DNA from 3 places in the Amycolatopsis sp. CFH S0740 genome. Region 1 is predicted to be linked to each of the others. Evidence: riboswitches for the same ligand, from Rfam matches in the RefSeq annotation. Region 1 holds a riboswitch; each other region holds the start of a gene.
The links. Region 1 has a riboswitch for thiamine pyrophosphate ahead of EIZ45_RS30090 (thiamine ABC transporter substrate binding subunit). Riboswitches for the same ligand answer to the same signal wherever they lie in the genome.
Positions count from the first base shown of each region.

Region 2: it holds a riboswitch for thiamine pyrophosphate, as region 1 does, so the genes downstream of both, thiO (glycine oxidase ThiO) here and EIZ45_RS30090 (thiamine ABC transporter substrate binding subunit) in region 1, are expected to answer to the same signal.
Region 3: it holds a riboswitch for thiamine pyrophosphate, as region 1 does, so the genes downstream of both, thiC (phosphomethylpyrimidine synthase ThiC) here and EIZ45_RS30090 (thiamine ABC transporter substrate binding subunit) in region 1, are expected to answer to the same signal.

Region 1 is NZ_SDLS01000021.1:81,423-91,218, reverse strand. Features, by position in the region: gene EIZ45_RS30110 (ABC transporter ATP-binding protein) at 1-29, shown strand, start outside; gene EIZ45_RS30105 (ABC transporter permease) at 26-904, shown strand; gene EIZ45_RS30100 (ABC transporter ATP-binding protein) at 914-1,921, opposite strand; gene EIZ45_RS30095 (iron ABC transporter permease) at 1,921-3,558, opposite strand; gene EIZ45_RS30090 (thiamine ABC transporter substrate binding subunit) at 3,534-4,601, opposite strand; TPP riboswitch at 4,633-4,744, opposite strand; gene EIZ45_RS30085 (4a-hydroxytetrahydrobiopterin dehydratase) at 4,769-5,059, shown strand; gene EIZ45_RS30080 (GlxA family transcriptional regulator) at 5,601-6,587, opposite strand; gene EIZ45_RS30075 (cysteine hydrolase family protein) at 6,690-7,280, shown strand; gene EIZ45_RS30070 (hypothetical protein) at 7,334-7,906, opposite strand; gene ychF (redox-regulated ATPase YchF) at 7,966-9,048, opposite strand; gene EIZ45_RS30060 (DNA-3-methyladenine glycosylase 2 family protein) at 9,151-9,796, shown strand, end outside.
Region 2 is NZ_SDLS01000002.1:96,266-106,061, forward strand. Features, by position in the region: gene EIZ45_RS03710 (NAD(P)-dependent alcohol dehydrogenase) at 1-110, shown strand, start outside; gene EIZ45_RS03715 (hypothetical protein) at 477-884, opposite strand; gene EIZ45_RS03720 (thiazole synthase) at 936-1,688, opposite strand; gene thiS (sulfur carrier protein ThiS) at 1,691-1,891, opposite strand; gene thiO (glycine oxidase ThiO) at 1,891-2,979, opposite strand; TPP riboswitch at 2,976-3,082, opposite strand; gene thiE (thiamine phosphate synthase) at 3,113-3,778, shown strand; gene EIZ45_RS03740 (hypothetical protein) at 4,048-4,827, opposite strand; gene EIZ45_RS03745 (threonine/serine dehydratase) at 4,982-5,926, shown strand; gene EIZ45_RS03750 (SDR family NAD(P)-dependent oxidoreductase) at 6,117-6,806, opposite strand; gene EIZ45_RS03755 (MarR family winged helix-turn-helix transcriptional regulator) at 6,894-7,322, shown strand; gene EIZ45_RS03760 (MFS transporter) at 7,346-8,833, opposite strand; gene EIZ45_RS03765 (GntR family transcriptional regulator) at 8,838-9,587, opposite strand; gene EIZ45_RS03770 (SIS domain-containing protein) at 9,743-9,796, shown strand, end outside.
Region 3 is NZ_SDLS01000002.1:83,488-93,283, reverse strand. Features, by position in the region: gene EIZ45_RS03690 (phosphatidylinositol-specific phospholipase C domain-containing protein) at 53-1,060, shown strand; gene EIZ45_RS03685 (hypothetical protein) at 1,057-1,260, opposite strand; gene thiD (bifunctional hydroxymethylpyrimidine kinase/phosphomethylpyrimidine kinase) at 1,277-2,101, opposite strand; gene thiC (phosphomethylpyrimidine synthase ThiC) at 2,098-3,741, opposite strand; TPP riboswitch at 3,735-3,867, opposite strand; gene EIZ45_RS03670 (peptide deformylase) at 3,995-4,561, opposite strand; gene EIZ45_RS03665 (DUF3263 domain-containing protein) at 4,701-5,009, shown strand; gene EIZ45_RS03660 (LytR C-terminal domain-containing protein) at 5,006-5,668, shown strand; gene EIZ45_RS03655 (AAA family ATPase) at 5,820-8,108, opposite strand; gene EIZ45_RS03650 (alpha/beta fold hydrolase) at 8,160-9,026, opposite strand; gene EIZ45_RS03645 (helix-turn-helix domain-containing protein) at 9,091-9,720, shown strand; gene pssA (CDP-diacylglycerol--serine O-phosphatidyltransferase) at 9,731-9,796, opposite strand, start outside.

The sequences.
Region 1 (9,796 bases):
CTGGCGACGAATCCGAGGGGGACGCATGACTACCGCTGCGGTCGCCGTTCCGGTGAGCCGGACCGGGCACGACACGGTGCCGTTGTTCCGGCTGTTCGCCGCGGAACTGCGCTGGATCTTCCGCAGGCCGCGCACGCTCGCCGTGCTGGGGCTGCTGGCGCTGGTGCCGATCGTGGTCGGGATCGGCCTCACGCTGGTCGGCGAGAGCTCCGGGAGCGACGCGCCGGACGACAGCGGCGGCGCGCTGCTGGCGTCCGCGGTGAACAACGCGTTCGTACTGCCGATCGCCGCGATGGTCCTGACGCTCACGCTGCTGCTGCCGCTCGCCTCCGCGATGGCCGGTGCGGACGCGATCGCCGGCGAGGCCGCGCACGGCACGCTGCGCGGCTGGCTCATCGCGCCGGTGAGCCGGGGACGGCTGCTGGCGGTCAAGGCGTTCGGCGTGGCGACGGTGTCCGTGGTCGCGGTGCTCTCGATGTGCGTGACCGGCGTGATCACCGGGTTGATCATCAACGGCACGGATTCGCTGTTCACGCTGTCGGGCACCACGCTGTCGCTCGGCGAGGCGCTGCTGCGGATCCTGCTCGTCGGCGGCTGGATCGTGCTGCAGCTGTGGGCGGTCGGCGCGGTCGCGCTGGCGGTGTCGAGCTGGACCGAGCACCCGATGCTCGTGGTCGCCTCGGTGCTGGCCATGAACATCGTCTTCACCATCCTCGGTTTCCTCAGCTCGTTGAAGTGGCTGCACCCGTTCCTGCTCACCAAGGACTGGACGATCGCCCCGGCGGCGGTGCTCCAGGATCCGATGATGCTGACGACGTTCGGCGAGGGCGCGGTCCGCGCGGCCTGCTACATCGTGGTCGGCCTGTCGCTGGCCTACGGACGCCTCGTCACCCGAGACGGCTGACCTGGGGGTTCAGCCCACCACGGCGATCCCGTCCGGATCCGGTTCGAGCCGGACGGGATCGCCCGCCCGGAAATCCGCCCCGGCCGGCGCGATCGCGTCCACAGTGGACTCTCCGCAGCGGACGACCAACCGCAGATGCTCCCGCCGGTGCACCGCCGCGGTCACTTCGCCGGGCACCCCTTCTGCGGACACTTTCAAGCCGTGCGGGCGCAGTCCGAGCCTCACCGGACCGTCGTCCACTCCGGAGAGTTCGACGGCGCCCAGTGCGGTCCGCACCACGCCGTCGGCCGCCTCGCCGTCCAGGAACGTCGTGACGCCGAGGAAGCGCGCCACGTCGTCGTCCACCGGCTTGTTCCACACCGACCGGACCGCGCCCTCCTGCCGGATTTCCCCGGCATCGAGCACCGCCACGCGATCGGCGAGCGTGAACGCTTCCTCCTGATCGTGCGTCACCAGCAGCGCGGTGATCTTGCTGCGCCGCAACAGATCCGCCAGGTCGATCGCCAGTTGCTCGCGGAGGCCAGCGTCCAATCCGGACAGCGGCTCGTCCAGCAGCAGCAAGCGCGGTTCCGGAGCCAGCGCACGAGCCAACGCGACCCGCTGCGCCTGCCCACCGGACAGCTCGGTCACCCGTCGCCGTTCGTAGCCTTCCAGGCCGACAAGCTTGAGCAGTTCCTCGACGCGTGCCGCGTGCCGTTCTCGGGGCACGCCGTGCATCCGCAGGCCGAACGCGATGTTCGCGGCGACGTCTCGGTGCGGAAACAGCTGTCCGTCCTGGAACACCAGACCGAATTCGCGCTTGTGCACCGGCACCGCGGCGAGATCAGTGCCGTCCCACGAAACCGAACCGGACGACACCGGTTCCAGCCCAGTGATCGCGCGCAGCAGCGTCGACTTGCCCGAACCGGACGGTCCGAGCAACGCGAGCACCTCGCCGTCGGCGATGTCCAACCGCGCGTCGCGGACCGCAGCGAACGATCCATAGTGGACAGTCAGGTCCCGTACCGTTAACGCCATCAGAACTCCCCGACTGTGCTGCGGCCGCGGACCGAGCCGAACCGGTCGATCAGCGCCACCGCCACCACAGTCACCACCATGAGCAGGGCGCACGAGGCGTACGCCATCTGGTTGTTCAGCTCCCCCGGCCTGCTGATCAGCGTCGCAACGGCCACCGGCAGCGTCGGCGCGTCCGGCCGGGCGAGGAAGCTGGTCGCGCCGAACTCGCCGAGCGCGACGACGTACCCGAAGCCCGCCGCGGCCATCACCGACCGCGCGACCAGCGGAAAGTCGATCTCCCGCCACACCCGCGCCGGGCTCGCGCCGAGCGTCGCAGCGGCTTGGCGCAGCCGGACGTCGACCGCGCGCAGCACCGGCAGGATCATCCGCACCACCAGCGGCATGATCACCAGGGCTTGCGCGAACGGCACGAGCAACGGCGACGTGCGCAGGTCGCCGGGCAGCGCGTCGAGCGTCACGAGATAGCCGAAGCCGACGGTCACCGCGGACACGCCCAACGGGAGCATCAACGCGACGTCCATGGTCTCGCCCATCCCGCGCGCGAGCCCGCCGGGCGAACGCCGAAGCGCCACCAGCACGACGCTGGCGACCAGCCCGACGGCCATCGCCAGCAGCGTCGCGTCGGTGGCCGCGGCGAGCGAATTCTGCGCCGCGATCCAGCCGGACACCTGCAGGGCGTCGTTCTGCCCGACGGTGTTGAGCGCCCGGTATCCGGCGAGGCTCCATCCGTCCGAGCCGGACACCGACTCGACGAGCAGCGAGACGATCGGCGTCAGCAGCAGGCCGAGCACCACGACCGCGGCACCGATCGTCCACCACTCCCCGCCGCGCGGCCGACGTGCGGTGACCTGCGCGGACCGCAGCTTCACCGCGTTCTCCCGCTTCCGGCGCGCCATCGCCCCGAGCACCAGCGCGGCGACCACGGCGGCGAACTGGATCAGTGACAACGCGGCCGCGCCGGAGAGGTCGAGCAGGTCGACCGTCCGGAGGTAGATCTCGGTCTCGAGCGTCCGGTAGCTCCCGCCGCCAAGGATCAGCACCACGCCGAAACTGGTGGCGCAGAACAGAAACACGACTGCGGCAGCGGACGCGAGGGCCGGGCCGAGCGCGGGCAGCGTCACCGACCGGAATGCCCGCCACGGCGAGGCTCCAAGTGCCCGCGCGGCTTCGGTTGCTCGCGGATCGAGGTGCGCCCACAGCCCGGCGACCGTCCGCGCGACGACGGCGACGTTGAAGAAGGCGTTGGCCAGGACGAGCGGCAGCACGCCGCCGTCCGGCCAGATCGCCCGGAAAGCCAAGCCGACGACGACCGTCGGCAGCACGAACGGGACCAGCACGATCGTGCGCGCAAGCCCGACCCCGGGCAGCCGCACCCGCGCCAGGAGGTACGCCACCGGCAGCCCGGCGAGCACCGCGACCACGGTCGACGCGGCCGCGCTGGCCAGCGTGAACCCGGCGAGCCGCCACGTCTGCGGGTCGCCGAGCACGGTGTCGACGCCGCCCGCGGAAAACCCCCGGCCGACGATCGCCACGACCGGCCAGGCGAAGAACACCACCAGGAACGCGACCGGCAGCAGACCGAGCAGCGTGAGCCCGACAGTGCGCGCGGGGATCACGCGCCCATGAGCGAGCGCCATTCCCCGATCCACTTCTCCCGGCCAGCCTGCACCTTGTCCGCGGGCATCGTGGCCGGCGCCTGCGGCAGCGGAGCCGCGGTAGCCCAGCCCGCCGGCAGTTCGACGCCCTGACGCGCCGGGTAGACGTACATGTTCGCCGCGACCGTCGTCTGGAACTGCTGCGACAAGAGGAAGTCGACGACCTTCTGCGCCTGCGGGATCTGCTTGCCGTTGGTGAGCACGCCCGCGTACTCGACCTGGCGGAAGCACGTGTCGAGCAGCGCCTTGGTACGCGGTTTGCCGTCCTCCCCGAGCTCAGCGGCGGGTGACGAGGCGTAGGACACGACGATCGGCCGCGGGCCCTTGCCCGACGAGCCGGAGAAGTCCTTGGTGTAGGCCTCCTCCCAGCCGCTGACGGTCTTGAGGCCGTTGTCCTTCAGCTTCTGCCAGTAGCCCTGCCAGCCGTTCTCGCCGTACTTCGCGACCGTGCCGAGCAGGAAGGCCAGCCCCGGCGACGCGGTGGCCGGGCTCTCCGCGACGGTCAGGTCCTTGTACTTGGGGTCGGCGAGGTCGTCGTAGCTCTTCGGCTCCGGGAGACCCTTGCTCGCGAAGTACGCCGGGTCGATGTTCACGCAGACGTCGCCGAGGTCGACCGCCGCCAGCCGGTGCTGCGGGTCGACGGAGTAGCGCTGCGGGCCGCGGTCGGCCTCCGGGCTGGTGTAGGGCTGGAAGACGCCCTCGCTGAGCGCACGGGAGGCGAAGGTGTTGTCGACGCCGTACGCGACGTCGCCGATCGGGTTGCCCTTCGTGAGCACGAGCTTGTTGGTGAGCGCGCCGGCGTCGCCGGACTTGAGGATCTTGAGCTTGATCCCGGACTGGCGCTGGAAGGCGTCGAGCACGTCCTGCGGGGCGGCGAACGAATCGTGCGTGACCAGCGTGACGGTCGGCGTCTGCTGGTCCTGGCTCGCGGACGACCCGCCCGAGTCTCCGCTGGACAGCGAGCAGGCGCTGGCGAGCATCGAGACCCCGGCGAGGCCTGCCACCGTGCGGACGGTCCGCGACATCATTCTTCCCCTCCTGCACTGCGCCGGATGAGGGAGAGCGATACGGCCTCCCTACGCCGGCATGATCCGGATCCAGGTGCGAACGGTCGCGGGTTGACGGCCCGCCTCTCAGCCCGGCGTACCGGACTCCCGTGGCAATGCCGCAGCGTAGCCGACACCATGGAGTGATGACGCAGCTATTGAACGACTCAGCGGTGGAAGAGGCCCTAGGCACCGTCCCGGAGTGGCAACGCGAGGACGCCGTCATCGTGCGGACGGTCGAACTCCCGTCCTTCCCGGCGGCGATCGAGGTGGTGGGCCGGGTGGCCGAACTGGCCGAGGAAGCCGACCACCATCCGGACATCGACATCCGCTGGCGCACCCTGACCTTCCGCCTCAGCACCCACTACCTCGGCGGCCTGACCGAACGCGATTTCGCGCTGGCCCGCCAGATCGACGAGGTACTGGCGGCCCGCTGACCAGGTGTGATGTCGGCAACCCTGGCAACATGAACGGCCCCTTCGCGCGTCTTCCGGACAGACGCGACGGAAGGAGGCCTCATGGTCCAGGCACTCGTAGTGGGAATGGGTTCGTTCGGCCTGATGGTGGCCGCCGCGGGAGGCGTGCTGTGGCACACCGCGCGCAACCGACGTGACCTTGATCACAAGCGGTAACAGTGAGCTAGATCAAGGCGCTATCCCAGCGGAATCATCGGCACTCGCCCCGCTAGGACTCGCCATGAACAGCACATCCGCCCAGCTCACCGCCGCACAGCGCACGTGGGTCGCGGTGTTCTCGACCGCTGTCGTCCTCCTGTCGATGGTGGTGCTCGGCCTGCTCGGCTGAGCCCCGGCCGGTTCACGGCAGCGGGAACATCCGGATGAACCAGAACATGGCGATTCCGATGAGCCCGACCACGACCGAAGCGCCCCAGACGGCGTAGAGAACGATCCGCACCGGTGCATCTTTGCCGGGTGACCGGGGCGAGTAGGACGTTCGCCGAAATTGCCCCGGCGCGGGTCAGGCGTTCGAGACGAGCCGGAACCGCTCCCGGTACTCGCTGGGCGTCGTGTTCAGCGTCCGCCGGAAAGAGCGGTTCAACGTCGACACCGTGCCGAACCCGCACGTCCCGGCAATCCGCGACAACGTCTCGTCGGTCGTCTCCAGGCGATGCCGCGCGGCCTCGACCCTGGCGTGCTCGACGTAGGCGGCAGGGGTCATCCCCAGCTCCGCCTTGAACACGCGCGTGATCTGGCGGTCCGTCACATGCGCGTGCGCGGCGAGGTCGGAGACGGTCAGCGGATCCGCGAGGTGGGCCGCGATGTACTGCCGCAGCTCGTCGACCCGCCGGGTCGCGGACGCGGGCTCCAGCGACACGCTGAACTGGCTCTGCCCGCCTGGCCGGCGCAGGAACATCACCAGCTGACGAGCCACCCGCGAGGCTGATTCCGGACCGAAATCGTCGGCTACCAGTGCCAGCGCGAGATCGAGGCAGGCGCTCAGCCCGGCACCCGTCCACACGGACCCGTCGCGGATGAAGATCGGATCCGCGTCGACCGTCACCTCGGGATGCTCCGCGGCCAGCTGCCGGGCCGTCGACCAGTGCGTAGTGGCGCGTTTGCCGTCGAGCAGCCCCGCCGCCGCCAGGATGTGCGCGCCGACGCAGACGGACGCCACCCGGCGCGTCCGCCCAGCCATCCTGCGCACCTGCTCGACCACGGCCGGGTCGCATTGAGCGACGACCTCGCCTTTGCCGCCCGTCGTCACGGCCCCGGGCACGATCAACGTGTCGATCGCCTTTCTCCCCAGCTCAGCGAACGTCACGTCGGGCAAGACGCGCACTCCGGCCGAGGTGGTCACCGGGTCCAGCGTCTCGGCGGCGAGCACCACCTCGTAGCCCGTCGGACGGTCCATTTCCCGCTGCAGCAAGGAAAACACCTCAGCGGGACCGGTTACGTCGAGCAGGTCGATCCGGTCGAACAGAACGACGACCACCAGTCTCTTCATTCGCGCCCCCATGTCGGTTTCTGCGCTTTGCATGTCATTGCCGACATCCGAAGCCGAGTCTAGCGTCGCTCGTGCGGAACGGAAACGAGAGGAAACCCCACCATGGCAAGGAAAACGCTGCGGGAGCTGAACGGTTTCGACCAGACCCCGGCAACGCTGGCCGACGCGACGCTGATCCTGGTCGACTACCAGAACACCTACACCCGCGGCGTGATGGAGCTGGAAGGCTGGCGCCCGGCGCTGACCGCGGCTCGGCAGTTGCTCGCCAAGGCCCGCGCCGCCGGTGCGAAGGTGATCCACGTCGTCCACGACAGCGGCGAGGGCACGCCGTACGACGTCCGAGCCGAGATCGGCAGCATCCACCCGGACGTCGCCCCGCTCGAAGGCGAACCGGTCGTCGTCAAGGGCGCGCCGAATTCCTTCGTGAACACCGACCTGGGCGCACGGGTTGACGAAGCCGGGCACAAGAACGTGGTGATCGCCGGGTTCATGACCAACATGTGCGTCACGTTCACCACCGAAGGCGCGTTCCTACGCGGCAACCACCCGACCGTCGTCGCCGACGCCTGCGCGACTCGTCCGTTGCCGACTCCCGCTGGGGAAGTCAGCGCGGATCAACTGCACAACAGCGCTTTGGCAACCATCGGGGATCTTTACGGCGTTGTCGTGCCGAGTGTTGCCGAGCTGAACTGAACCTCGGCCTCGGTCTCGGTCTCGGCGGGTCTTCTCCTGCCGAGACCGGTTCGTCAGAAGTCGATGAACCCCGCGACCACCTCCCGCACGATCCCATCGGATCCCGGAGTGCCGTAGAAGTAGACCGACCCGTAGCCCCAGAGATACTCCTCGATGACGTCCTCGAGCTCGCCCTCGACCGGCCAGCCCTCTTCGTTGACCTGAAAGAGAAACTGATGCCCGTCGGCACGCACTGCGTCGGCGTAGCTCGGCTCGTCTTGAATCAACACCGGCTCGTCCCCGAACTGGACGAGCGCGATCGAGCCTTCCTCGTCAGGCATTTCGGAGAGCGCCGCCGAGCGAAGCCCAGCCCACCCCAGATCGGCCCGCTCCCCGCGCGGCGAGGGCGGGTGCACCAGCGCACGCATCGCCATGTCCGGGTACTGGACGTCGCTGTCGCCGATGTCGAATCCGTTGCGCAGCACCACGGAAACCTCGTAGCCCTGCGCCCAGGGAGCTGCGGGGACGGTCAGCAAATAGCGGTGGGTCGCGAGGAGCGGATGCGCCTCGATCGCAACGGGCGGCGCACCACCCAGACGGCCTCCGTCCGCGCGATCCGGCAAGGACGGGGTGAAGAGCACGGGCATAGAAGGATCCTACGAACCAGGACCGACAATTTCGCGCCCGTGCTCAGCCGCTAAACCGGTCAGACGTTGAAGCGGAACTCCACGACGTCGCCGTCCGCCATCACGTAGTCCTTGCCCTCCATGCGGACCTTGCCCGCCGAACGCGCGGCCGCCATCGAGCCCGCTTCGACGAGGTCCTCGAACGACACGACCTCCGCCTTGATGAAGCCGCGCTCGAAGTCCGTGTGGATGACGCCGGCGGCCTGCGGGGCGGTCGCGCCCTGCGGGATCGTCCAGGCGCGGGATTCCTTCGGACCGGCCGTGAGGTACGTCTGCAGGCCGAGCGTGTGGAAGCCCGCGCGAGCGAGCGCGTTCAGGCCCGGCTCCAGCTGGCCGACGGACTCCAGCAGCTCGCGCACGGACTCCTCGTCGTCCAGCTCCAGCAGCTCGGCCTCGACCTTCGCGTCCAGGAACACCGCGTCCGCCGGGGCGACGAGCTTCGCCAGCTCCTCGCGGCGCGCCTCGTCGGTGAGCACGGCTTCGTCGGCGTTGAAGACGTACAGGAACGGCTTCGTGGTGAGCAGGCTCAGCTCGCGCAGCGCCTCGCCGTCGACGTCCTTCTGCGCCTGGAACAGCGTGCGCCCGGAGTCGAGGATTTCCTTGGCCTTCTGGGCGTTTTCGAGCGCCGGCCGCGCTTCCTTCTTGGTGCGCGCTTCCTTCTCCAGCCGCGGCAGCGCCTTCTCGAGCGTCTGCAGGTCGGCGAGGATCAGCTCGGTGTTGATCGTCTCGATGTCGGACATCGGGTCGATCCGGCCGTCGACGTGCACCACGTCCGGGTCGTCGAACACGCGGATGACCTGGCAGATCGCGTTGGCCTCGCGGATGTTCGCGAGGAACTTGTTGCCGAGCCCCGCGCCCTCGGACGCGCCCTTCACGATGCCCGCGATGTCCACAAAGGACACCACAGCGGGCACGATCTTCTCCGACGAGAAGACCCCGGCCAGCTTGTCCAGCCGCGGGTCCGGCAGCGGCACGACGCCGACGTTGGGCTCGATCGTGGCGAACGGGTAGTTCGCGGCGAGCACGTCGTTGCGCGTCAGCGCGTTGAACAGGGTGGACTTGCCGACGTTGGGCAGGCCGACGATACCGAGGGTGAGACTCACGGCCGGTAAGTCTACGTGCTGCGCGCGGACCGTCGCCGACCCGGTAACGTCGTGTCGGTTTTCCGCCAGTCAGGGCTCTCACCTGCTGGCATCATCGACCGCATGGCTACCTCGACCATTCCGATCTGGCGCGACACCGAGCGCTGCTACCGCGCGGTGACCGCCCGCGACCAGCGGTTCGACGGCCAGTTCATCATGGCGGTGCGCACCACGGGCATCTACTGCCGCCCGTCCTGCCCGGCGCTCACGCCGAAGGCGCAGAACGTCCGCTTTTACCCGACTTCGGCCGCCGCACAAGCCGGTGGTTTCCGCGCTTGCCGCCGCTGCCTGCCGGACGCGGTCCCCGGTTCGCCGGACTGGAACGTCCGCGCCGACCTGGCCGCCCGCGCGATGCGGCTGATCTCGGACGGCCTGGTCGAGCGCGAAGGCGTGCCCGGCTTGGCCCGTCAACTCGGCTACTCGGAACGCCAGCTCGGACGGGTGCTGACCGCCGAACTGGGCGCGGGCCCGATTCGCCTCGCCCGAGCCCATCGAGCCCACTCGGCGCGCTTGCTGATCGAGATGTCACAGCTGCCGCTCACCGACGTCGCGTTCGCGGCCGGGTTCTCCAGCATCCGGCAGTTCAACGAAACAATCCGCGAGGTGTTCGCGACGACGCCGTCGCAGCTGCGCGCGGCTTCGCTCCGCCGCGGAAACCGCAACGAACCCAACGGCGCGACGCGGCTCAGCCTTCGCCTGCCGTTCCGCG
Region 2 (9,796 bases), on a different contig from region 1:
TGGTGCGGCCGTTGGTGGACCGGGTGTTTCCGCTGGCGGATATCGCCGAAGCACACCGCGCGCTCGAAAGCGGCGGTGTGCGCGGCAAAGTGGTGATCACAGTTCCGTGAGGGGCTCGCACCGGCGCTGACGCACCCTGGCCGACCAGCTGTTAAGCCTTTCCCGCGTGAGCCTTGAAAAGACACTCGAGCTGGTCGCCGCTCTGATTTTCCCGATGAATGTGCAGGCTGGCGGCATCAGCGAAGCCCTTCCGCTCACCACCGTCAATCTCGACAAGCAAGCGCGGATACCTCGACCGGGGTTGATACGAACCGTACTGGTCAACAGACCACAGAGCCACTGGGCCGCCGTGTCCGATGCTCAATCCGATTTCCGAAACGCTGGAAAACAGGAGTTCTCGCTTCAAGCCACTCACGAACCGTTCCTCCCACACGGCAATCCGAAGGCAGACCCGCCCACCGACCTGAGCCGGTGGGTCACCGCCGGTTTGGTGCGACCTCGCTGGCACCCCCATCACCTGCCGCTTTGCCGGTCGCGTAGATAAGTTCCCCTTCACCGTCATCCCGCGTTCCACGAGTAATGCGAACACCACCGGCCGCGACGAAGCCCCGCTGGTCGCTTCCATGAATCTCGATCAGCATATGCGGAAACTTCGACGTCTCGCGGTACGAAGAATGGTGATCGACCACCACTAACGACAGCGGACCACTGTAGCGAATAACCGTCTCCACCATCGAAACAGTGTGGAACAGGATTCGAATTACGTCCGAGCCCTCATCGAAGTCAGCACTGCGAAACAGCAGTTGCGAGTGCCCGGAACCGTAGCGCCAGAGCAGGAAGCTTCTCTCACTCGACCACAGCACTTCCTTCGCATGATCGCTCAAAGGGGGTCTCGCCTTCGTCCCGACGCCGTACCGATGGAGGGCAAGTGCACGTCAGCGAGGCGGACTGGACGCCTGCGCCCAAAACCGCTGCGGCACCCTTCCCGCGCCCCGCGCCAGATACCCCGCTTCCACAGCGCTCCGCATCGCCAAGGCCATTCGTTCCGGGTCCGCCGCCCGGGTCACCGCGGTCGACAGCAGCACCGCCGAGCAGCCGAGTTCCATTGCCAGCGTGGCGTCCGACGCCGTGCCGATCCCCGCGTCCAGCACGATCGGCACTGACGCGCGCGAGACGATCAGTTCGATGTTGTGCGGGTTCCGGATTCCCAGCCCGGTGCCGATCGGGGCACCGAGCGGCATCACCGCGGCGCAGCCCGCTTCCTCCAGGCGCAGGGCGAGCACTGGGTCGTCGTTGGTGTACGCGAACACCGTGAAACCGTCCGCCACCAGGCGTTCCGCGGCTTCCAGGGTTTCCAGCGGGTCCGGCAGCAGCGTGCGGTCGTCGGCGTGCACCTCGAGTTTGATCAGGTTCGTTTCCAGCGCCTCGCGGGCCAGCTGGGCGGTGAGCACGGCTTCCGCCGCCGTGCGGCAGCCTGCGGTGTTCGGCAGCAGCTCGATGTCCAAGCGCCGCAACAGCTCCAGTACGCCCGAGCCGCCCTCGGCGTCGGCTCGGCGCATCGCCACGGTGGTGAGCTGGGTGCCCGACGCGACGAGCGCTCGTTCCAGCACTTCGAGATTCGCCGCGCCACCGGTGCCGATGATCAGTCGCGACGACAGCTTGTGTTCGCCGATGATCAGGTCGTCCATGCTCAACCTCCTTGAACCGCGGTCAGCACTTCGAGCTGCGCGCCCTTCGGCACGACCGCTTCTTCCCATTCGCCACGCCGCACGACCTCGCCGTTGACCGCGACGGCCACGCCGCGGCGTTCCGCTCCCAGCGCGTCGAGGACCGCGGAAACGGTGCTGTCGTCGGGGAATTCCCGCCATTCGCCGTTGACCTTGATCTCCATCAGCCTCGCTCCTTCTCGACCAGACGGGCGGGCGTCGCCGCGGCGACCTCCGGCGGCGGGGCTTCGCCGGCCAGCCACGCGACCACGGCGTCCGCAGTCGCGGGCGCCATCAGCAAACCGTTGCGGTGATGTCCTGTCGCCGCGTACACGCCTTCGCTCACTTCGCCGATGTACGGCAGAGCGTCGCGGCTCGCAGCACGCAGTCCGGCAGCGACTTCCACCAGCTCGTACTCCGTGATGCCGGGCAGAATACGTTCCGCGCCTTCCAGCAACTCGCGTACGCCGCGCGCGGTGACAGCCTGATCGAAACCGGCTTCGTACTGCGTCGCGCCAAGGACCAGTTCGCCGTCTTCTCGCGGTACCAGATAGATCGGCCGCCCTTCGACCATCGCGCGCACCGTGTACGGCGGAGGCGGCAGACAGCCACGACGCGGACGCAGTCGCAAAATCTCGCCCTTCAGCGGGCGTACGGCGTGCTCCAGCAACGGATGCAGCTGCCCGGTCCACGCCCCCGCGGCGAGGATCACCGGGCCGGACACTTCGGAAAGGCTCTCGAGCCGCTCGCGCCGGAACTCCACCCCACGCTTCGTAGCCGCTTCGCTCAGCGCTGTGAGCAGTTTCCGGTTGTCCACGGCTAAATCACCCGGTACGTGCAGGCCGCTGCGCACCGCACCGACGCCCGGCGCGAGCCGCTTCGCCTCGCGGCCGGTGAGCGTCTCGACGTCGCGGCCGAGCGAACGCAGGTACCCGGCGAGGATGTCGAGGTGCCCGGCATCGGCGCTGTCGAACCCGACGACGATCGTGCCGTGCTCGGCCAGCCCGGGATCGGTGCCCTCGTCGGCGAGGTCGCGGGCGAAGCCTGGCCAGCGCCACAGCGACGCTTCCCCCAGGCTGAGCACGGCTTCCTCGCCCGGCCACGCCTCGGTGACCGGTGCGAGCATCCCGCCGGCCAGCCAGGACGCGCCACCGCGCGCGGGCTCCGGGTCGACGACCGTGACGCGCCATCCGCGAGCGGCCGCGCGCCAGGCGACGGACAGCCCGATGACGCCGCCGCCGACGACAGTGACGGTTGTGGTGCTGGTGTTCACAGTGGAATCACGCTCCCTGCGCCGGCATGACCCGGATCAGGTTCCACGGTCGGAGCGGCAGCTCCCTCTCAGCCCGTTGCCTCGGGCTCCCGTGCGGACTCCCACACCGTAGCGCGCGGGTAACGTCACCGCCATGCCTGCCTTGACCGGAGACCAAATTCGCACCCGGCTAGCCGACGCCCGGCTGTACCTGTGCACCGACGCCCGCACGTCCCGAGGCGACCTCGCCGAGTTCGCCGACGCAGCCTTGGCGGGCGGCGTGGACATCATCCAGCTGCGGGACAAGACCGGCGGCGCCCCGCTCGAGGCCAAGCAGGAGATCGCAGCGCTGGAAGTCCTGGCGGAGGCGTGCGCCCGACACGGAGCGCTGCTCTCGGTAAACGACCGAGCGGACGTAGCGCTGGCCGTCGGCGCCGACGTCCTGCACCTGGGCCAAGACGACATCCCAGTCTCCCTGGCCCGACGAGTCCTGGGCGACGACGTAGTCATCGGCCGATCCACCCATTCGGAGGAGCAAGCCACAGCAGCCGCCACCGAGGCAGGAGTGAACTACTTCTGCACCGGCCCCTGCTGGCCCACCCCGACCAAGCCCGGCCGCTTCGCCCCCGGCCTGGACCTAGTCCGCTCAACCGCAGCGAGCAACACCGAACGCCCCTGGTTCGCCATCGGCGGCATCGACGAACCCCGCCTACCCGAGGTACTGACCGCAGGCGCGACCCGCATCGTCGTCGTCCGAGCAATCACCGAGGCCGAAGACCCCAAAGCAGCCGCACAAACCCTACGAGCCCACCTGAGTTAACCACGCCCGCCGACGCACCCAAGCCGGCCACCCAACCGCACCGGTGCACCCAACGATCGAAGCACCCAGCCCCTTTACCGCAGCCAATCCACCCGCTATCGAGGCACCCAGCCCCTCCCCCGCACCCCGATACGAAGCCCATCTGCGGTTCGGGGGTGCTTGTCAAGGCATCTTTCCCGCCTTGACAAGCACCCCCGAACCGTCAGCACAATCAAACTTCGGGGTGCCCCACGCAACCACCGTGCGCAATGTCGCCGCCAGGCGACGAGCTACTCCCCACCATTAGACGGAACCGCAGGCGCAGTAGCCGTCTGACTACCGCTAGGCGCCTGCGAACTACTAGACGGCTTAGACGAAGAAGTCGGCACCTGACTCTCCCGCGTAGCCTGCGAAGACGGCGGCGCACTAGCCGTAGTAGTAGGCGTAGACGTCGAACCGTTAGACCGAGACTCCCCAGTCGGCGGCGCCTGCGGCTGAGTACTGGGTGTGTTGTCCGGATGATCATCCCGCTGCTGACTGGTCTCCGGCTGCCGAGGAATCAACCCAGTCGACACATTCCCCTGAGTCGTCCAGTCAATCCCCACCAGCACAACCAGCGCCACGACAAACGCGACCACACTGGACGCGATGATCAACGGCCACCGCATCTTCCGCAGCTTCTCGCCCAGACCTTCGGCCGCATCCGGCTGAGTAGGACGCAACCGGACCGTAGGCATGTTCGCCACGTCAGCGTCGACATGCACCGTCGCCGCGTCGCCGGAACCGGACTCCCGCACCGCCTCCACCGGCACCAGCGCACCCCGGCTGCGCCGGGCAGCCGTCTCCATCGCCTTCCGCGCGGCATCGCGAGTGCGCTGCAAAGACCGCAGGTACAACTCGCCGCCGACGGTGCTGACCACACTGGCCACCCCGGCGCCGATGACTGTTCCCGCGACCCCCAGCGTCGAACCCAGCAACGCGGCGGTGACCGCCGCGAGCGCCGCGGCGAGCACCGAGGTCATGCGGAGTTTCTTCTTGTCCTCCGCGGTTTCCTTCTGCTCCTCGCTCATGATTCCGATCTGATCGTTTCCCAGCCCTGTTCCCTGCTTCTTCAACGGTTAAGTCGTCCGAGGTGCTCCCTTCGTTGCCCCGGCGTGAGGGACGCCACGTTGACTGTCCACAATGGATGGACTAAAGCTCACACTTTCCTGACATACTCGCCTCATGCACCTCGTGACGATCTCCGACATCGAAACCGCGGCCGGACGGCTGAAGGGCACCGCGGTGCACACCCCGCTGCTGCGCCAGCTCTGGGTTCCCGGCGAATTCTGGGTGAAACCCGAGAGCCTGCAACCGATCGGCGCGTTCAAGATCCGCGGCGCGTACAACGCGATCGCCGCGCTCACCGACGCCGAACGGGAACGCGGCGTGGTCGCGTATTCGAGCGGCAACCACGCGCAAGCGGTCGCCTACGCCGCGCGCGAATTCGGGATCACCGCGGTGATCGTGGTGCCGGACGTCACTCCGCGACTGAAGGTCGAAGCGACCCGCCGCTGGGGCGCGGAAGTCCGCGAAGTGCCGATCGCGGAACGGGAATCGGCGGCGCTCGCCCTCGCCGAGGAACGCGGCCTCACGCTGATCCCGCCGTTCGACCACCCGGACATCATCGCCGGACAGGGCACCGTCGGACTGGAGATCGCGCAGGACCTCCCGGACGTCGAGACCGTGCTGGTCCCGATCAGCGGCGGCGGCTTCGCCTCCGGGGTCGGCGTGGCGATCAAGGCGAAGTGCCCGAACGCGAAGGTCTACGGCGTCGAACCGGAACTGGCCGCCGACACCGCCGCCAGCCTCGCCGCGGGCGAGATCGTGGAGTGGCCCATCACGGACCGCGCCCGCACCATCGCCGACGGCCTGCGTGCGCAACCGTCCGAGCTCACGTTCGCGCACCTGCGGCACGTCCTCGACGGCGTGATCACGGTGACCGAGGACGAAATCCGCGACACCGTCCGCGCGCTCGCCCACCAGGGCCGCCTGGTGACGGAACCCAGCGGCGCCACCGCACCGGCCGCCTACCTGCACCACGCCGACGAACTCCCCGGCGGACGCACCGTCGCGGTCGTTTCCGGCGGCAACATCGATCCGGCGATGCTGGCCGAACTGCTCGCCTAGCTGTGCACCCGGGCCGCGCAGTCCCAGTGAACGTACGTGAGGGGAACCCTGAGGGAATCAGAGTCAATGAGGGTTCCCCTCACGCACCTTCACCCAACCCCGGCTGGGGCGAGCGTGGGCGGGGTCGCCGTATAGCAGGCACCCAACGCGGCATCAGGGGTGCCCCTGCGCGCTCCGCGCGAGAGGCTCGTCACCAGTTGACGGTCTGTCCCTGCCGGTCCAGGTAGTGCAGCCCGCCCTTGCCCGCACAAGCTTCGATCGTGTCGGCGACTCCGGGGATGCTCTCGTCGACGGTCAGCCGCGCACTCGGGCCGCCCAGGTCCGTCTTCACCCAGCCCGGCGCCATGAGCAGCAGGGTGCGCGGGTCGTCGGCGTGCCGTGCGGCGAAGCTGCGCATGAGCTGGTTCAGCGCGGATTTGCTCGCCCGGTAGACCTCGAAGCCGCCGTTCGTGTTGCCGGAGACGCTGCCCTGGCCCGACGACATCACGCCGATGGCGCCCGTCGCGGGGACCAGGTCTTGCAGGGTTTCGACAACGCGCATCGGGCTCAGCGCGTTGGTCACCATGACCCGGGTGAAGTCCTCGGTGGACACGTCGGCGAAGGTCGCCGAGGGGTCGGTCGTGTAGTTGGTCCCGGCGTTGACGAACAGCAGGTCGAACCGGCCCAACCGGGCACGCAGCGCGGCGACCTGCTCGGGCGCCGTGATGTCGACGGTCTCCACCGTCAACCTGCCCTCGGCCGATTTGGCCAGCTCGTGCAGTGCGGACGGCGTGCGTTCGGTCGCGGTGACCTGCCAGCCGCGACGGAGGAACTCGGCGGCCAGCGCGTAGCCCAGCCCCCGCGACGCCCCGATGATCAACGCGCTCTTGCCTGTGGTCATGACTTCCCCTTAGCTATCAATTGATAGCTAACCTACGTCGCCGGGGAGATACCTGTCAAACGATAGGTATTGGGCTACGCTGGCCGGGTGAAAGACGAACAGCTCTTCGAGTTGGCCGACCTGATCCTCGCGGTGGCCCGGCACATCAACGCCGCCAAGGAAGCCAACGCCGAGTCGGGAACGCCGCTGGAAGGAGCGGTGATGCGGTTCGTCGACCGGCACCCGGGAACGACGGTCAACGCCGCGGCCGAGGCGACGCAGATGATCTCCAGCAACGTCAGCCGAGCCGTCCGAGGCCTGGAGAACAAGGGGCTGCTGCGCCGCGAAGCCGATCCCGACGACGCCCGTCGAGTGCGTCTCTACCCCACCGACAAGGCAGCGGAAAACCTGCAACGGCTGCGCGACACGTGGTCCGCTCTGCTGGAGGGAACGAAGCCGGCCGAGGCCAGCATCTTGATCACTGCCTTGCAGGGCATCGAGACCCGGCTAGTCGCCCGATCCCGCGGCACCACGTAGGCGAGCCAGCAACCCCGCGAAAATCAGCGATGCCCGCCCGGATGGACGTGCGTGGGCGGTCCTTCCACCCCGCAGTGCAGACAATCCCCGGGATGCGGCGAATCGTCCGGTTCGGCAGCGCCGAGCACCCCGTTGTGAATTCCTAACGCGATCAGCCCGCCGACGATCGCCAGCACCGCGCAGATCACCAGCGCCGTCTGCCATCCGGCGGTCAGCGCGGTCGGATCGCGGTAAGCCGAACCGGTCAGACCCGCCGCGGCGGGCAGGACTGCCACCGCCAGAAGTCCACCCGATCGGGCGATCGCGTTGTTGACTCCGGACGCGACCCCGGCGTACCGGTCCGGGGCGGCGGCCAGCACGGTCGCGGTCACCGGGGCGACCACAGTGGCCAGTCCCAGCCCGAACACCACCACCGCGGGCAGCACGGACCCGAGGTACGACGATCCCGGCCCGACCCGCGTCAGCAGCAGCATCCCGACGCCGACGACGATCGGCCCGACCACCAGCTGCAGCCGCGGTCCGATCCGCTGCGCGAGCGCCCCGGACCGGCCGGAGAGCAGCAGCATGATCACCGTGATCGGCAATCCGGCCAGCCCGGCCAGCGTCGGCGAATAACCCAGCGACACCTGAAGCTGCAGCACCAGCAGCATCATCACGCCGCCGAGCGCCGCGTAAACCACGAACGTCAGCGCGTTCGACAGCGTGAACGTCCGGTCGCGGAACAACGAAGGCGGCACCAGCGGTTCGGCAGCCCGGTGCTGGAGCCGCAGGAACATCCCGAGCCCGGCGACACCGACCACCAGCGCGACCAGCACGACCGGATCGCCGATCCCGCGCACCGGTGCCTCGACCAGCGCACCGGTCACGCCGGCCAGCCCGAGCGCGCCGACCGCAGCGGCGACGTAGTCCGGATGCCCGGTCGCCGCGGTATCGCGCGACTCCGGCACGAACCGCCGCGCCATCAGCACGACAATCACCGCGAGCGGCAGATTGATCAGGAACGCCAGCCGCCACGACCACGCCTGCACCAGCAGTCCGCCGAGCAGCGGTCCGACCGCCGCGGCGATTCCGCCGAGCCCGGACCACGAGCCGATCGCCCGCGCGCGGTCTTCGTGCGAGAACGACGACTGCAGGATCGCCAGCGAACCCGGCGTCAGCAACGCCCCGCCGATTCCCTGCAGCACGCGGAACAGCACGAGCAGCTCGGTCGAGGTCGCCGCCGCGCACAGCCCAGACGCGAGCCCGAACCACACGACCCCGATCAGGTACACCCGCCGCCTGCCGTAGCGGTCGCCGAGCGACCCGGCGACCAGGATCAGCGCGGCCAGCGCCAGCAGGTAGCCGTCGAGGATCCACTGCAGACCGGCGACCGACGCGCCCAGCTCCTCGCCGATCCGGGGCAGCGCGACGTTCACGATCGTGCCGTCGAGCATCGCCATCCCCGAACCGAGGATGGTCGTCCAGAGCACGCCGCGAGCCGCGGGCGTGCCCCAGCGGATGCCGGTCGGCACGCGGTCAGGGAAGCAGCGTGGTGACGAACTTGTACCGGTCGCCGCGATACACCGCGCGGGCGAACTCGACCGGCTTGCCGTCGGTGGCGAACGAATGCCGGGTCAGCATCATCACCGGCATGCCGACGTCCGCGCCGAGGATCTCCGCTTCCTGCGGCCCGGCCAGCGACGTCTCGATCGTCTCCTCCGCGCGCTCCAGCTCGACGCCGTAATGCTCGCGCAGCACCGCGTACAGCGAACCGCCCGCGGTGATGTGCTTGCGCAGCCCGCGGAACCGGCCGAGCGGCAGGTGCGTGGTCTCGAGCGCCATCGGCTGGCCGTCGGCGAGCCGGAGCCGGCGCAGCCGCAGGATCTTCGCGCCGTTGCGCAGCTGCAGCAGCTTCGTCATCTCGCCCTCGACCGGAAGCTCTTCGAGTTCCAGCAACTGGGACGACGGCTTCAGGCCCTGCTTGCGCATGTCCTCGGTATAAGAGGACAGCTGCAGCCGCTGCGCGAGCTTCGGCTCGGCGGCGAAGGTGCCCTTGCCCTGGACGCGGTGGAGTCTGCCCTCGGCGGTGAGATCCGCCAGCGCCTGGCGCACGGTGGTGCGCGAAACGGTGAATTCTCCCGCCAGCGCCCGCTCGGTCGGGATCGGCGATCCCGGCGGCAGTGCGTCGAGCAGGTCCAGCAGATGCTGCTTCAGCGCCCAGTACTTGGGTTCGCGCTGCCCTCGCGCAGCAGTCCCCGCCTCGCTCGCGGGGGGTGTCTCCAGCATGCCCGGCTCCCTCAGTCTTCCCACATTAAACGCGCCACTGCCCCGTGAGGAAACGTACCCTTCTCCCGACCCGCTCCGCCCGGCTAGCATTGGTCTAGACCTGACCGGACGCCGCTCAGCACACCGGGACACCCGTCCCGGCGGAGAGGAAAGTGATGACCCAACTACGTCCCGGCGAGCACATGGCCGCGGAAATCTCGGAGCAGCCC
Region 3 (9,796 bases), on a different contig from region 1:
CACGATGGCACAGTAAACGTTCGTGCTGGTCCCCGTGACGAAGGAGACATCAGTGAAGCTCGCCGCGGCCGGTCTCCTGCTCCTGTCCACGCTGGCGGTACCGGGGGTCGCCAGCGCGGACAGCCCCCAGCTTTCGCACGTGACCACGGTCGGCGTGCACAACACCTACGACCCGGCCGCGTACCCGTACCTGGCGCAGGCGCTGGACAACGGCTCGTCCCTGCTCGAACTCGACGTCTGGCCGGACTTCTTCACCCACGAGTGGAAGGTCAGCCACTCCAACCCGCTGGGCAACGGCAACAACTGCGTCGACGCGCACACCGCGGCCGACCTTTACTCCGGCGGGACCAACAAGGACCTCGAATCGTGCCTGGACGACATCCGGATCTGGCTCGGCGCCCATCCCGGCCGCGGGCCGCTCACGGTGAAGATCGAAATGAAGACCGGTTTCTCGGCGAATACCGGCCTCGGTCCGGCCCAGTTGGACGCCGCGTTCCGCGACCACCTCGGCGACGCGGTGTTCAAGCCCGCGGATCTGCTCGGCAGCCACGCCACGCTGGATGAAGCGTCCAAAGCGGACAACTGGCCGACGCTGGACGCGTTGCGGGGCAAGGTGCTCACCGAGATCATCCCCGGCACTGTCGAAGAAGGAAACCCGACCGACACGCTGCACACCGATGTCGAGTACGTCCGTTACCTGCTGGACCAGAAGGCGGCCGGGAAGCTGAATTCGGTCCAGATCTTCCCGACCGTGCACGGTGCCGCCGGCGGCGATCCACGCGACAAATACACCGCGGAGCAGAAACCGTGGTTTGTCGTTTTCGACGGAGACGCGAGCGAATGGCTCGCGAAGGCCGGAATGTCCTGGTACGACGAAAACCACTACTACGTGGTGATGACGGATGCCCAGAACGTCGCGCCGGCCATCGACGACCACAACCCGACCGTCGACCAGGCGACCCAGCGCGTCGCCGAACTGGCCAAACAGCACGCGTCCGTGGTGACGTCCGATTGGACCGGCCTCACGACCGTGCTGCCAACGGTGGATTCGCGCGGCTAAAACCGCGGCGGCGGCTTCAGCACCGACATCCGGTATTCGTACACCGCTTGCGCTTCGGCGATCCCCGGCCGCGGCGTGACGCCCGATTTGCGGATCGTTTTGACCGCCGAAGCGGTGCGGTGCTCGGTGACCAGGCCGTCGACCTCGTGCTGCACCTCAAGCGGCAGCCGCGCCCACAATGCTTCCGGTGTCTCGCTCATCCGGCCAGTGTCGCATTCACTGCGGATTCGCGAGCCGCCAGAACGGGGAAACCGGGCCGACCCCGGCACCGAGCGGATACGCCTCCTGGACGCAGCGTTCGATGAACCGTTTCGCCTCCGCGACCGCGGTGGGCACGTCCGCGCCCTTCGCGAGCGACGAGGTGATCGCGGACGCCATGGTGTCGCCGCCGCCGTGGGTGTTCTCGGTGTCGATGCGCGGTCCGCTCAACTCGATGACCGCCGAGCCGTCGGTGAGCAGATCGACGCAGTCGGCGGCGTCGTAGAGGTGCCCGCCCTTCACCAGAACCCACTGGGAACCGAACTCCAGCAACGCTTCCGCGGCGGCGCGCTGGCTCTTCGCGTCGGTGACTGTGACGCCGGTCAGCAGCCGGACCTCGTCGAGATTCGGCGTGATGAGCGTGGCGCGCGGAAACAGTTCCGTGCGGATCGCTTCCAGCGCTTCTTCGCGGAGCAGCGCGTGGCCGGTCATCGACGCGGCCACCGGGTCGACCACGAACGGAGTGTCCGTGGCGCGTCCAATGTGGACTTCGTCCAGCGTTTTCGCTACTGCCTGAATGATGTCCGCGGTAGCGAGCATGCCGGTCTTCGCCGCGTTGACGCCCATGTCCTCGGCGACCGCTTTGATCTGCGCGGTGACGACGTCGACCGGGATCTCGGAAAACCCTTGCACGCCCAGCGAATTCTGCACCGTGACCGCGGTGAGCGCGACCAGGCCGTGCACGCCGTTGGCGAAGAACGTGCGCAGATCCGCCTGCACGCCCGCACCACCGCCGGAATCGGATCCGGCGATGGTGAGGGCGGTACGAGGGGTGACTGTCACTGGTTGACCACGGGCAGGTAGACCTTGTTGCCCTGCTCGGAAAACTCCGCGGACTTCTCGGCCATGCCCGCCTCGATCGCCTCCACAGAGGACAGACCGTGCTCCTCGGCGTACTTGCGCACGTCCTGGGTGATCCGCATCGAACAGAACTTCGGCCCGCACATCGAGCAGAAGTGGGCTGTCTTCGCCGGTTCCGCGGGGAGCGTCTCGTCGTGGAAGGACCGCGCGGTGTCCGGGTCGAGCGACAAGTTGAACTGGTCGTTCCACCGGAATTCGAAGCGGGCCTTGGACAACTCGTCGTCCCAGTCCTGCGCGTACTGGTGGCCCTTGGCGAGGTCGGCGGCGTGCGCGGCGATCTTGTAGGTGATCACGCCGGTCTTCACGTCGTCGCGGTTGGGCAGGCCGAGGTGCTCCTTCGGCGTGACGTAGCACAGCATCGCCGTGCCGTACCAGCCGATCTGCGCCGCGCCGATCGCCGAGGTGATGTGGTCGTATGCCGGGGCGATGTCCGTGGCGAGCGGGCCGAGCGTGTAGAACGGGGCCTCGCCGGTGAGCTTTTCCTCCAGCTCAACGTTTTCCTTGATCTTGTGCATCGGCACGTGGCCGGGGCCTTCGATCATCACCTGCACGTCGTGCTCGCGCGCGATGTGCGTCAGCTCGCCGAGGGTTTCCAGTTCGGCGAACTGGGCGCGGTCGTTGGCGTCCGCGATCGAACCGGGACGGAGGCCGTCGCCGAGGGAGAACGTGACGTCGTACTCGCGCAGGATCTCGCACAGCTCGGAGAAATGCGTGTACAGGAAGGATTCCTGGTGGTGCGCGAGGCACCAGGCGGCCATGATCGACCCGCCGCGGCTGACGATGCCGGTGACCCGGCGCGCGGTGAGCGGGATGTAGCGCAGCAGCACGCCCGCGTGCACCGTCATGTAGTCGACGCCCTGCTCGCACTGCTCGATCACGGTGTCGCGGTAGATCTCCCAGGTGAGCTTTTCCGGCTCCCCGTTGACCTTTTCCAGCGCCTGGTAGATCGGCACGGTGCCGACCGGGACCGGCGAGTTGCGCACGATCCACTCGCGCGTCTCGTGGATCCGCTTGCCGGTGGAGAGGTCCATGATCGTGTCGGCTCCCCAGCGGGTGGCCCACACCATCTTGTCGACCTCTTCCTCCACAGAGGACCAGACGGCCGAGTTTCCCATGTTGGCGTTGATCTTCACCAGGAAGTTCTTGCCGATGATCATCGGCTCGGTCTCCGGGTGCTTGCGGTTGACCGGAATCACCGCGCGACCGCGGGCGACCTCGTCCCGCACGAACTCCGGAGTGCAGCGTTCGCGCGCGGCGATGAACTCCATTTCCCGGGTGATGACCCCGGCTTTGGCCCAGCCGAGCTGGGTGTTGTGCTCCCGTCCGTCAGCCCAGCCGGAGCGGAGCGGGTGCAGTCCATTGTGGACATCGATGTTCGCGTCCGGATCGGTGTAGGGGCCGGACGTGTCGTACACGTCGAAATGCTCCCCGTTCGACAGGTCGATCCGCCGCGCCGGAACCCGCAGTCCGGATTCGGTGCGGTGGTAGACCTTCCGCGAGCCGGTGATCGGCCCGGTGGTGACGGACGGGGCGATGGCACCCTGGTTTTCCAGCGTCGTCAACGACGTTCACTCCCTACGCCGGCATTACCCGGTCAGGTTCATGCGGTCGGTGACGCCGGGTGTCCGCGAGATGGACACCAGCCACCCTCTCAGCCCGCCAAGGCGCGAGCTCCCGCGTTGCATTCGGTTGAGGTTGCTTGTCCGACGATGCCATGCGGTGTCGGGTTGACACAACCCTCCCGCCCGTCTGGCCGAAGCACAACGAAGGCCTCCCCGGTGATTTCGGGGAGGCCTTCGGGGAATTCGGCGCGGGTCAGGCGTCCGCGGGTTCCTTGGGCGGCAGCCAGGTCAGGCCGGGAACGCCCCACTTGTTTTTCTTGAGCATCTTCTTCGCCGCGCGCGCGTGGCGGCCGACGAGCCGGTCCAGATAGATGAACCCGTCGAGGTGATCGGTCTCATGCTGCAGGCACCGCGCGAAGTAGCCGGTGCCCTCGACCTCGATCGGATTTCCCTCGACGTCGAATCCGGTCACCTTCGCCCACGAGGCGCGCCCGGTCGGGTACGACTCGCCGGGGGCCGACAGGCAGCCCTCCCAGTCGTCGTCCGGGTCCGGCATGGTCTCCGGGATCTCGGAGGTCTCGAGCTTCGGGTTGACCACCACGCCCTTGTGCTCGACGCCCTCGTCGTCCGGGCAGTCGTATACGAACACTCGCAGGTCGAGCCCGATCTGGTTGGCCGCGAGGCCGACGCCCTCGGCCGCGTACATGGTCTCGAACATGTCCTCGACGAGAGTGGCGAGTTTGTCGTCGAACTCGGTGATCTCGCGCGTGGGCTGGTGCAGCACGGGTTCGCCGGCGATGCAGATGGGGTGGACGGTCACGGACGCCGAGTTTAGTCGGACCCTTCTGGTACACCTGGATCGGACCGTGACGCGCCGTGTCGGATGCCCATGTCGAGCATGGGTTCCGTGGTTCAATGACGCCCGCGGAAGGACTGCCGACACCGATTGCGAGGACCGCATGGACGCCGCGGAGTCGATGGCTGAAAACCAGCCGTCGCCGCCGGAGAATGTCGGTGGCCTGACCGAACGCGAACTGGACATCCTCGCGTTCGAGCGGCAGTGGTGGCGCCACGCCGGGGCGAAGGAGAACGCCATCCGGGAGCGCTTCGGACTGTCCTCCACCCGTTACTACCAGTTGCTGAACACGCTGCTGGCCAAGCCGGAGGCCGTCGCGGCCGATCCGATGCTGGTCAAGCGGCTGCGTAAAACGCGCGCCGCCCGTCAGCGCAAACGCGGGGCCCGGCGGTTGGGGATCGAGCTGTCATGAGCGTCTTCTCGGGACTGTCCCGGCCGTTGAAGGCCGCGGGGGTCGCGCTGATCGGGGTAGCGGTCGTCGCCGCCGTCATCGGCGGGGTCACCGTGCTCAACACGAGCGGCGACCAGAACGCCGGGCCGAGCACGTCCGGCGAGCCCAGCGCGCCCGGCGGATCGTCGTCCGCGCCGTCCTCGTCCTCCTCCTCGGCGCCCAGCTCCGCGCCGTCGTCGCCCGCCTCGTCGGCACCGGCCTCGTCGTCCGCCGCTTCGTCGGCGCCGGCGTCGGGCCAGCCAGGGCAGCCCGGCGGCCAGCCGGGCCAGCAGCCAGGGCAGCCGGGCCAGGCGGGTCCGGACCAGCAGGCCTCGAACAAGTGGGTCACCCTGCGGGTCTACAACAACTCGCTGATCAAGCACCTCGCCGAACAGGCCGCCGCCGACTTCCGCGGTTCGGGCTGGAACGTCGCCGAGGTCGGCAACTACTCGCAGGGCAACATCCCGACCACCACGGCCTACTTCCGGCCGGGCACCGACGAGGAAGCCGCCGCGAAACAGCTGGCCAAGGAGTTCGGCTTCCAGGCCCAGCCCCGGTTCGACGGCATCCAGAACTCGAGCCCGGGCGTCATAGTGATCATCACGAAGGACTATCGGCCCGGCGGCCACCAGGGCAGCTGACCCGGTTCGTGACAGCCCGCGCTACGGCGCGGGCTTTGTCATGTCTGCCGGGCCCGGCGCTCGGCTGCGCTCGAGGTACGTGAGGGGAACCCTGCGGGAATCAGATTCCGTCAGGGTTCCCCTCACGTACAGCTCGGTTGCGGAGGCGTCCTCAGCGTTCCTGCTGCGCCTGCGCGTAAGCCTCCAGCGTCGCCAGCTGCGCGGCGTCCAGCGAGGGCCGCACCGCCTCGCGTGCCTTGTCCAGATGCGCCGCAGTCACCTCGCGTGCCTCCAGCGACTCGCGCATCGCGGTCAGCGCGGCCTCTCGGATCAGCGCGGCGCAGTCGGCGGCCGAGTAGCCCTCCAGTGCCGCCGCGGTGGCCGCGAGGTCCACATCGGACGCGAGCGGGGTGTGCTTCGCCGTCGCGGCGAGGATCGCGGCGCGGGATTCGGCGTCCGGCGGCGGGACGTAGATCCGCCGCTCCAGCCGTCCGGGTCGCAGCAGCGCCGGGTCGACCAGTTCCGGCCGGTTCGTCGCGCCCAGTACGACGACCTCGCGCATCGGCTCGACGCCGTCCAGTTCGGTGAGCAGCGCGGCGACCACGCGGTCGGCCACGCCGGAGTCGGACGACTGGCCGCGGCGCGGGGCGAGCGCGTCGATCTCGTCGAGGAAGATCAGCGAGGGGGCGGCGTCGGCGGCCCGGCGGAAGAGGTCGCGGACCGCGCGTTCCGATTCGCCGACCCATTTGTCCAGCAGTTCCGCGCCCTTGATCGCGAACACGTTCAGCGCGCCGGTGCCGGCGAGCGCCCGGACCAGGAACGTCTTGCCGCCGCCGGGCGGGCCGTACAGCAGCACGCCGCGCGGCGGTTCGATGCCGAGCCGGGCGAACGAGTCCGGGTAGCGCAGCGGCCACAGCACGGTTTCGGTGAGTGCTTCCTTGACCGACGTCATGTTGCCGACGTCGTCCAGCGTCAGGCCGCCGGTGGCCAGGTTGTCCGAAGTGGACAGCGAGATCGGCCGGACGGTGGCCAGCGCGTCGAGCAGGTCCTGCTGGGAGATCTTGGGTTCGTCCACGTCCCGCTGACGCAGCGCGGCCCGCAACGCCGCGTCGCGGCGCAGGGCGAGCAGGTCGGCGGCGACGAAACCGGGGGTCCGTTCGGCGAGCACGCCCAGGTCGGCACCGGATTCGACCGGCACGTCGCGGAGCAGGATCCGCAGCAGTTCGACGCGGGTTTTCGCTTCCGGCAGCGGCAAGCCCAGCTCGCGGTCGAGCAGGTCGGCCCCGCGCAGCCGCGGATCCACCGACTCGGCCCGCGCGGTCGTGGCGACCACAGCCAGCCTGTCCCGGCGCAGCGCGGCGCGCAGTTCCTCCAGGACCACTGTGGCCACCGGCGGCGGCTGGGTGGCCGGGAGCAGCGCGTCGATGTCGTTGATCAGCAGCACGCCGGGACCGTCGCCGTCCGCGGCCCGGTCGATGGCCTCGCGCAGCGAGCGGTGTGCCGCATTCGGTTCCAGCACGGCGATATTCGGCGCGGTCACCGACACCACGCGCACCTTCTCCGCCGCGGCGACCGCCCGCACCAGCGTCGCCTTGCCGACGCCCTCCGGTCCCGACAGCAGCACGCCCAGATGCGCGGAAGTACCCAGCTTCGCCAGCAGCTCTGGCCGATGGAACGCCAGATCGAACCACTCGGCCAGCTTGCGCGCCGCGCCCTCGGCCCCGACCAGATCGGCGACCGGCACCGGCTCGTCCAGCTCTTCCTCGCGGGCCTCGGTGACGACCTCTTCGACGATCTCCGCTTCGAGGTAATCCTCGGCGGCGGTGACAGCAGTGGTGCGAACGAGCGCGGTCGCGGAGCGCGTCGGCGGTTCGCTGGTCGGCGTGCCCGTGCGGGCGCCGTCCCGCCAGCTGACCACTGTGGACGGTCCAACCACGACGACGCCAGCCGGTTCCGTCGCCGTGACGGTCAGCAGTTCGTTGGTCCAGGTCGCCCCGATCACGCGGGACAGCTGCCCACGCACGGCGGCGACGTCCGAGCCCGGCGCGGGCGCGAGGTCTTGCGGCAGCAGGGAAACCGCGTCGCCACGGGTCAAAACCTTGCCGGTGAGCGCGAGCCGCAACGTCTGCGGGGACACCGAAACCGACGCGAGCCGAGACCCGGACACGGTGACCGTCCGGGCAGCAGTCACCTCTGCTGGCGAGACGACAACCTCGCCGCCCTCCGCGACGCCGAGGTTCGACATGGTGACGTCATCGGTCAACACGACCCCCGGCGTCGCCTCCTCGGCGGCGGGCGCGGCCAACGCGGCACTGCGCCGTGCGCCGGTGAGGTGCACGGCGTCCCAGGCCCGCAGGCCGAGCGCGTCGAGCACTTCCGGGTGCAGCCGGACAACCCCCCGCCGCGCGTCGAGCGCGGACGGCGTGTGCCGGACGGTCAGGGTGATCTGCGGATCGCTCACCCTGCTCACCCTAATGAACCGGCGGGCGGTTATGCGCGAACGAAAGGCCGCTTACCGCGTTGCCGACCAGTCGCGGATCGCGGCGACGAACTCATCGGGTGCGTCTGACTCCACGTAGAGGCCGACACCGTCGAGGGCCACCGTCTGGTGGTTCGGGAAGCACGCTTCCAAGCGTTCGCGCTCCCGCGGCCGGAAGCCGATCTGAGCGTTGCCCCACACGATCAAGGTCGGCAGGTCGGGAAGGTTGGCCTCGACCTCGGCGAAGAAAGCTCGGCTGGCGAGGAGCCGGCGAGGCAGCACGCCGGACGCCTGGCGCCGTTCGGGCGTGTCCATCGCGCGGCGGTAGTGGGCGGTTTCGGCCGCGGTCAGCTTCCGCTTCCGGTGACCCATCGGGAGGAACGCCTTGACGACCAGGTTGAACTGCCGGGCCAGGAACCGGATCGGCGGCCCGCCCGCGATCCGGCCGAACGCCTCGAAGTACGGGTCGCCGTTGACCGGCCAGGCCCAGGCGTTGACGAGCACCAGTCGGTCGAAGACGTCCGGTCGACGCTCCGCGGCGGCGAGGCCGATCGGGCCGCCCCAGTCTTGGCCGACCAGGGTGACCCCGCTGAGGTCGAGCGCGTCGACGAACTCGGTGACTACGTCGGCGTGTTCCTCGGGTAGATAGCGGTAGCCAGACTTCGCGGTCGACAGCCCGAAACCCGGGTAGTCGAGAGCGACGCAGCGGAAGTCGTCCCGCAGGGCGCGGATCACGTCGCGCCAGAGGAATGACCAGGTCGGATTGCCGTGCAGGAGCAGCAGCGTGGGACCTGAGCCCTCGTCGACGTAATGCACGGTGTGCCCGTCGATGTCCACGAAACGGCTCTTGAACGGGAACAGATCGTCGTCGACCCAGGCGGGCCGTGCGCTCTCAGCCATCTCGGACCCCTCGACGCTATGATTGAGGAAGCCAAGCGTACTTGAGATTGTCAAGCATGAGGAAATGATGCGCAGCTACGGTCAGTACTGCGGGCTCGCCCGGTCCCTCGAAATCGTCGGCGACCGGTGGAATCTGCTCATCGTCCGCCAGCTCTTGATCGGCCCCGCGCGCTACCGGGACCTGATCGACGGGCTCCCGGGCATCGCGACCAACCTGCTCGCCGACCGGCTCCGCGACCTCGAGACCGCGGGCGTGCTCGAACGGCGGCTGGCGGACAAGGGCAGCGTGGTCGAGTACGCCCTCACGCCGTGGGGCGCCGAGCTGCGCGAACCGATCGAGAGCCTGATCCGCTGGTCCGCTCCGTTGATGACTCGCGGCCCGAAGGGCGACTCGTTCCGTCCCGAATGGCTTGCCCTCGCGCTTCCCGCGCTGCTCGACGCCCGGGTCAAGATCCGAGCCGCGGCGACGGTGGGCATCGAGGTCGGCGGCGCGCCTTTCCAGCTCCGCGCGACGCGGTCGGGATTTGAGGTCGGCCCGCAGGACGGCAGCGATCTCGACGCCACCGTCCGCGCTGATCCGGCCTGTGTTCTCGGCCTTGCCGCGGGCGCGCTTGCACTCGAAGACGCCCGTGCGCTCGGGATGATCGAGATCGACGGTGCCGAGTCTGCGGTTCGTGCTGTGTTCGGCGTCTGACGAGGCCGGACTACCGGCGCCGGATGCCGATCCGACGCCAGCTCCGCCGCCGCTGCGTAGGTCCGGACGTGGCCGA